2 regions of the Gudongella oleilytica genome follow, and region 2 is predicted to be linked to the other one. Evidence: riboswitches for the same ligand, from Rfam matches in the RefSeq annotation. Region 2 holds a riboswitch; the other holds the start of a gene.
What was found. Region 2 has a riboswitch for cyclic di-GMP ahead of EC328_RS09040 (transglutaminase-like domain-containing protein). Riboswitches for the same ligand answer to the same signal wherever they lie in the genome.
Positions count from the first base shown of each region.

Region 1: linked by a shared signal. The riboswitch ahead of EC328_RS01690 (MSCRAMM family protein) and the one ahead of EC328_RS09040 (transglutaminase-like domain-containing protein) in region 2 are both predicted to bind cyclic di-GMP.

Region 1 covers NZ_CP035130.1:363,695-367,835, forward strand. Annotated here, with positions in the region: gene EC328_RS01690 (MSCRAMM family protein) at 1-1,985, opposite strand, end outside; cyclic di-GMP riboswitch class I at 2,207-2,290, opposite strand; gene EC328_RS01695 (5'-nucleotidase C-terminal domain-containing protein) at 2,436-4,141, shown strand, end outside.
Region 2 covers NZ_CP035130.1:1,861,076-1,865,216, forward strand. Annotated here, with positions in the region: gene EC328_RS09025 (protein arginine kinase) at 1-973, opposite strand, end outside; gene EC328_RS09030 (UvrB/UvrC motif-containing protein) at 966-1,454, opposite strand; gene EC328_RS09035 (CtsR family transcriptional regulator) at 1,470-1,925, opposite strand; gene EC328_RS09040 (transglutaminase-like domain-containing protein) at 1,998-2,774, opposite strand; cyclic di-GMP riboswitch class I at 2,788-2,861, opposite strand; gene fusA (elongation factor G) at 2,977-4,141, opposite strand, start outside.

The DNA of each region.
Region 1 (4,141 bases), 860 kb from region 2:
GGTTCATCCTCTTCTTCCTCGTCATCGTCATCATCATCCGGTGGGAGTGGTCTCTCTCTGTTCACAAATTCAACTTCCTCAGAGGAACCATCTTCAATCTCGACCAAAATGTTATTTGGAGAGATCAAATTGAAATCATCGTCAATATTTACCTCTCTGACTCTGTATTCTCCATCCTCAAGATTATTAAATACAAGAGTGCCATTGCCCAGGATCGATCCAGAATCTATTGTTATCCAGCCTTCTCCAAGCATTTGAAGTTCGAAGTAGAATCTTGTATTGTCGCTGGTCATTGTACTACCTAACCTGTTTTGTACGATCTTAGCAACTTCAATTTCCCCAAGCTCAGCATCTGGAATTAATCTGTTCGTTACCTGAACGGTAACTATGTCATTTTCATTTGCTTCCTCAGGGAGTTCTATCTCAAGACCTTCACTAGGCAGAGATGATCTATAGCCTTCAGGAACATCTTCTGTAAGGGTATATATCCCTTCAGGTAGGTTTATGAATTCGACGATACCTGAAGAGTTGGTTGATTGGGTTAAGTCTTGCATACCCTCAGCTGATAATGTGAATTCAATACCCGAAAGATCAGGATCATCCTCACCAGTTATACTTTTCTCGACTCTTATTACACCTTTCCAATCATCAGGTATTGGTGTATTAGTAACTCTAACTATAGCATAGTTATCATTTTCTTCATCTGCATCATAAGGAAGATCTATAGTAAAACCATCAGGTATACTTGAAGTGTAACCCACGTAGTCATCTTCCTCCAGGAGGTATTCTCCTTCTGCAAGTCCTGTAAATTCTGCTTCGCCATATTCATCAGTTGATGCAGTCTCTTCATAATCGTTAGGTCCTGAAAGTGTGAACTCGAAGCCTTCAAGCAATTCATTAGGTGCCTGTACCCCTGGGATTGATTTGATTACTCGGATATTTCCTTCCCAGGGATCTCCAACCTTATTGATAAGCCAGATTTCGATTTCATTCTCGCTGTCTATTGTCACCTCATTGCTTATCACATCATGATTCTGATTTCCTGAATTCGCAAAATAGTAGTCGCTGAACTCAAGTTCAGGATGGTATGCATCAATTTCCTCCAAAGTATAGATTCCAAATGGCAAGTCCTCAAACACTACATGATCAGCAGGGTTTTTAATTGTAAGCTCTCTAACTTCACTGTCTTCGCCCTGTGGGCTTGTCAGTCTGACTTTAAACTCTCCATCGCCAAGATTTGCATCAACGCTGCCGCTAATTCTCATGATCCCTTTGTGGACCTTCAAACTTCCAAATTCCTCCTCCTCATCATCAATTAAGGAATTTTTAACGCTAATTTCTAAATAATTTTGGTTATCAGCAGCATCTGGAAGCTCGATTGTAATACCATTACCAAGGCTGCTGGTATAACCTTGAGGAACATTTTCTGTTAAAGTATAGGTCCCAGCAGGTACCTTCTCGAATACAGCTTCACCGTCGCTGTTTGTTGATTCATCAACTAAGAAACCTTGGCCATCACTTAATGTAAACGAGACCCCATAAAGTGGATGATCATCACCTTCTTCAAATGATTTTATTATCTTAATAGTGCCTTCCCAAGGCTCCTCATCCGTCATAGTGTAAAAGGATATATTGGAAATATCAGGGTTTCCACCAGGATTACTTAAACCTAAATTATCTAATTCTCCCCTGTAAACACCATTAAAATATACGGTGTCATTGTCGGTAGCCCCTTTAATTACAACTGCATATATGGGTGTTTCACTTTTAAAGCTTACGCTGATTGCACTACCCGTTACAGTTACACCGTTGGAGTTTCCCTCTGCTTCCCAGTCGTTTCCTTTCCATTCAAACTTAACAAGGAACTCATAAGGGTCTCCAAGCTCAAGATTACCGCCACCTGCTGCAGCTAAAGATACATGCATGCTTAATATCATTGATAAAGCTACAAGGATGGTCAGAAATTTTCTTATGCCTAGTTTCATGACTTTCTCTCCTTTCATTTTCATTTTTTAGTTTTGCAAATCATAAACAGTACACATTCATATACACCAACCCCTTAAATACAAAAAGCTGCTATCATACATAGCAGCTTGAAGGCGTAACAAAGAAAAAGCACGCCTCACTCTTATATTGCCTTGTTTTATTAAGTTTTGTTAGATAGTACAATTATATTTAAACAGGCGTAAGGCTGCTATGTAATAAACACAGCAGCCGCACGATCATTGCCTTAAGGCTTTAGATTCTGGCTTTGCGCCCCAGGCTTTCGCTTGGTTCGCCCTTTATGTGTCCCTTGTTCCTTATTTATACCACAGTAATAAATGGTTAAACAGCTTATCAAAAATGACATATTTCAATTATTTGTATGGTAATTGCTCTTTATTAGGGTATACAAAGAGTGTTAGAAATAATGATCAAAAAAAGGAGGAGAGCTAATGTTACGAAACAAAAGAGTAATAAGCTTTGCATTGTCATTTGTGTTATTGTTAGGACTTGTGCTGATTCCTGATCAGTTTGCATTTGCAGAGGAGGTGCAGACCCTTACGATAGTTCATGTGAATGACGTTCATGGCAGAGTAGAGGAAAATGCTGGCAGCAAGGAGCTTGGCTTTGCTAAGCTAAAGACCAAGGTAGATCTTCTTAAGGAAGAGGATCCAAATCTTCTGTTTCTAAATGCAGGAGATGCACTTCATGGTACTACAATCGTCAATCTGACAAGTGGTGAGCAGATGGTGGAGATCATGAACGCAATGGGCTTTGATGCAATGACTCCAGGTAACCATGATTTCAATTATGGTTACGAGCAATTGATGAAACTTAAGGGAATGGCAGAATTTCCAATTCTTGGCGCAAATATAGTCCATGAGGATAGTGGGGATTCAGATTTTGATCCTTACGTGATCTATACAATGGACAATGGATTAAAGGTTGGTATTTTTGGATTAGGGACCGATGAAACCAAATACAAGTCAAACCCTAAAAATACAGAAGGAATAGAATTCCTGGATGTTGTTGAAACCGGGAAGGAAATGGTGGATGAACTTGAGGATAAAGCTGATATCATTATAGCGCTAGTCCACCTTGGAGACGATGCTTCCTCTGTTAATACATCAGTAAAGCTTGCCAACGAAGTTGAGGGCATAGACCTTATAGTTGATGGTCACAGCCATACTCTTCTTCCTGAAGGGAATTTGGTTAATGGTACTCTGATAGTACAGGCAGAGTCATACACCAAGAATATTGGTATTGTAAAAATGGAAATAACTGATGGTGAGCTGACCAAAGCTACTGCCAGCTTGATGCCTTACGAAGAAGCTGCAACACTTGAAGCGGATGAGGAAATAGTCTCGATGATAGCAGAGACTAAAGCCGTAAACGACCCAATCGTAAGTGTTGTTGTAGGAAAGACACTTGTGGAGCTTGATGGTGTAAGAGAGCATGTAAGAGCTGGTGAAACAAACCTTGGAAATCTTATTACAGATGCCATGAGAATCTCTACCGGAGCAGATGTAGCTTTTACAAACGGCGGTGGTATAAGAGCATCCATTGATGCGGGTGATATAACCGTTAATGAAGTATTGACATCCTTCCCATTCACAAATACTCTGGCAGTAATAGATGTAACTGGTGCCGAGTTAAAGGCAGCAATTGAGCACGGCGTCAAGGATTTTCCTGCTCCTGCCGGACAATTCCCGCATGTAAGTGGAATGAAGTATACCTTTGATGCAGGCAAGCCTGCAGGGGAAAGAGTTACTGAGGTAATGATAGGTGATGAAGCCCTTGATCCTGCAAAGACCTACAAGGTTGTGACAAATGACTTCATGGCTGTAGGCGGTGATGGTTATACAATGTTTGCTAATAAGCCATTTGTTGGTGAAGGCGGATTACTGTCTGATGTACTAATGGAATACATTGAAGCTAATCCGGAAATCAACCCAGCTGTTGAAGGTAGGATCACAGCTATACCTGCTCCTCCAGCACCAGCACCAGAGCCAGAACCAGCACCCACACCTGCTCCAAAACACATCGAGTATATTGTAAAACCAGGAGACTGGTTGTCGAAGATCGGTATAAAATATGGTGTGGACTGGAAGGTCCTTGCTGAGCATAATAACCTGAAGAACCCTGACTTGATATTCCC
Region 2 (4,141 bases):
TTTCAGCCTGGCTCATCGCTCTTCCGTAGCCGCTCTGTATGCTTCCTGCCTTTATCTCTATCATTTCCCTTATCAAATCGCTGCCGTTATAGCCCTCCAGCAAAGATACATCACACCCAAGCTTGATCACAGATATTAGCTCCATAGCCTCACGGGAGGAGATGGTCCTTGCATATCGCAATGCACCAAGAGCCCTGTAAACTCTGTCCTGAAACTCCAGATTCTTTTTATCAAGCAGGAACAGCCTCGTATTCCTTTCTCTCGTGATAAGCTGATGGACCACACGCTCAAGCTTCTCCAGAATCTCCTCCTCAGTCTCACCAAGGGTGAGTTGATTGGAAACCTGATACAGGTGGCCTACAGCCTCAGTACCCTCGCCATATATCCCTCTTATGGTAAGACCTATCTTCTTCAAAGCATCTATTATTCCCCCGATGTGTCCTGTTATGGATACAGCAGGCATATGGAGCATTACAGATGCTCTCAGTCCTGTTCCGGTATTTGTGGGACAAGCCGTCAGATATCCGTATTCTCCATCAAAGGCATAATCCAGTTTATCCTCAAGAGCGTCGTCAACCTGGGAGCAAAGCCCCCACCCTTCAGCAAGAGCCAAGCCCGGCAAAAGAGTCTGAAGCCTTATGTGATCCTCCTCGTTGACCATTATCGTTACCTTCTCATCTTCTCTTACGGAAAAACCACTCTTCTCAGACTGCTCTACCAATACGGGGCTGATCAGATGCTCCTCCATAAGTCTCATTCTTTCTCTGGGTTCCAGGGACGACATTTCAAAATGCCTGTAGCTGCCCTCCTCAAAGGAGCTGTCGATAGCATCCCTCACTATTTCAAGAACCTTTCTTGCCTCCTGCTGGTCGGCATATATTGGAAATGGATGCTCCCTAAGGTTCCTTGCTACCCTTATTCTGGTGCTTACAACAACATCATTGTAATCGGCGTCTGAAAGCCACTTAGTCATTGCTCTCACCTCTGTCCTTAAGCTCCAGCTGTTCCCTGACCCTCTTTATCTCATCTCTGATGACAGCTGCTTTTTCATACTCCTCAGCCGAGACAGCCTGCTCCAGCTGTCGGGTCAGCTCCTCGATATCCTTTTTCAGCTTCAATCTCGGGAAACCTCTTTTCGGCATCTTTCCCCTATGCTGAGTGTGTCCATGTATACCCTTGATCACGCCTTTAAGCTCATTTCCAAATGCCTCATAGCATTTTGCGCATCCAAGCTTGCCCGTTGCCTTGAACTTCTCATAGCTCAACCCGCATTCGGGGCATCTGGTATTTATTGCTAATCCCTCAAAAAGCTTGTGAAGCGGAAATTTACCTCCTATCTGGTCCTGGATACCTGCTGCACATATCTCACAAAGATGGTGCTCCTCAACTAATCCATTTATTACTCCCGTATAATGCACTCTTGCTTCTCTTTTTTTACACGATTCGCAAAGCATGACCATTCTCCTTATTTAATCTATAAGCACCAGTAGTATATTCCTCAAGACAGAAGCCCTTATGGCATTCTTGCTCCTTGCATCGCAGTCGAATGCACGATCGCTTATAGCAGCACGTACAATTTCCGCCTCTTTCTTATTTATTATGCCTTCCTCATTAAGTGCTGTTATGATCTCATTAGCCTTATGCTCAGTTATTGAATCTCCAAGGATGTTCTTCAGTATGTTGTTGATGTTGAGGTCATCCTGAAGCCTTACTTTTACTATCTTAATATACCCACCGCCGCCTCTTCTACTCTCGATATAGTATCCTTTATATGGGCTGAATCTCGTACTCAAAACATAATTGATCTGAGATGGTGCACAATCAAAATAGTTGGCCAGTTCATTCCTCTGTATCTCAATAATGCCGTCAGCCTGCTCCAACAGCTCCTTGATAAAGCTTTCAATGTTGTTGCTGAGTCCAGCCATATGATCAACTCCTTCCTGACTTTGACTTTCTTTGTCTTTTACCCTAAAAAATAACGCTTATTCAGCGTTATTTTAATACTCTTTAGTTTTTGTATAATCGACTGGATCCTGAAGCATTTCCCGTTCTATGCCTGCACTCTTATAGGCTGCATCGTAGGTTGTATCTATCAAGTGCCATTTACCGTCTATAAGGACCTCGTTCCAGGCGTGATACGCAGCAAGGTCGATCCTATAGCCCTTCACAAGCTTTGTTGGGATACCATTAAGACGCATCAGTCCTGCAAATAAAGCTGCGTAGTCGTAACATATACCCTTCCCGGAATCGATTGTATCGTCTATATTAGGAATATAATCCGCTTTCAGTGTGTTGATCTTATCAAAGTCGTAGCTAATGTTTCCGGTTATATAGGAATACACCGCACTGAGCTTTTCAGTGTCAGTCTTCTCACTTAGCCTCAATGCGTTTGAAAGCTCAGTCAGCTTCAAGGAACCGCTCCAGTAAACAGGCTGTGCCGATTCAATATATGAAGGATCTCCAATGGAATGGACACTCTCAGTACCTATAACCTGATATCTGTTTCCTTCAATATTCTTTAGTATCTTTATGGTGTATAAGCCTTCCCCCAGCTGCAATGGAATGGCTTCTCCTGCTCTTGTCAGGGGATAAACGTAGTTTTCGCCGCTCTTTTCAACCATTATTCTCATATCCGGACCATACAGAGCACTTTCTATCATTGCAGTGCCTTTTCCAGATGCGATTATATCATATGATGCGTCTCCAAAGGAGCTTGTCGAAAACCCAAATAAAAAGACAAATACCAACAGAAGGCAAATAGATCTACCCCGCACACTAAACTCTCCTTTCGGTAGCTGGCTGCCATTTCAGGCCCTATAGCTTTGCGTCCCTGGCTTTCGCCAGGTTTGCCTTTATCGTTTGACAGTTCAACGAGAGGATTCCTCCCTGTTACTTGTCAACTTAATTATACCACACAATAAGCTTTTGTAAACCATATAAAAGCCCGACTGATTTGATCAGCCGGGCAGACAGACATTAATGATTCTCTCTTTCAGCCTTGTATTCGTTTATGATCTTTTCTGCAATCATCGCAGGAACTTCCTCGTACCTTGTGAATTCCATTGTGAAGCTTCCTCTTGCCTGAGTCATGGCTCTTAAGTCTATTGCATACTCAAACATCTCAGAATGAGGTGCCTCGGCAGTTATCTTTTGTGAACCGTCAGCCTGCTGCTCCATTCCAAGGATCCTTCCCCTTCTTTTATTCATATCGCCCATAACATCTCCCATGTATGCTTCAGGGATAACTATGTCAACCTTTACGATCGGCTCCAGAAGAACTGGCTTTGCAGCCTCCATACCCTTCTTGAATGCAAGCTGAGCAGCCAATTTAAACGCCATCTCGTTGGAGTCAACGTCATGATATGAACCGTCAAACAATGTAGCCTTAACGTTAACTACAGGACATCCGGCAAGAATACCATGCTCAAGCGATTCCCTCAAGCCCTTCTCAACTGCAGGCCAGAAGTTTCTTGGGACAGAACCTCCGAAGATCTCTTCAGCAAAAACGAATTCTTCTTCGCACGGCTCAAACCTTATATGAACGTCTCCATACTGACCAGCTCCGCCTGATTGCTTCTTATGCTTGCCCTGAACGGAAGCAGTTCCCTTGATTGTCTCTCTGTATGCGATCTTAGGGCTCTTAAGAAGTACATCTACCCCAAAGTTTTGCTTAAGCTTGTCGACTATAACAGCAAGCTGCATGTTTCCCTGCCCGCCGATAAGAAGCTGCTTGGTCTCTGTATTTCTTTCAATGACGAATGTTGGATCCTCATCCATAAGCTTATTGAGGGATGTACCGATCTTTTCCTCGTCGCCCTTGTTCTTTGGCTCAACTGCCATGAAAAGTGTGGGCTGCGGATAGCTTATCGTATCGTAAAGTGTTTGGTTACCCTTATCGCAAAGGGTATCTCCTGTCTGGGTATAGTTGAGCTTTGACGTCGCTCCAATGTCCCCTGCCTGGATCTCAGTAACCTCAAGCTGGTTCTTTCCTCTTAGAAGGAACAAGCCGCCCAGCTTCTCAGTTTTATCCTTGGTAGAGTTGAATACCTCTGTATCCTTTGTTATCTTGCCTGAAACGACCTTAAACAAAGTCAGCTTGCCTACGAACGGGTCAACGATAGTCTTGAAAACTACTGCTGAG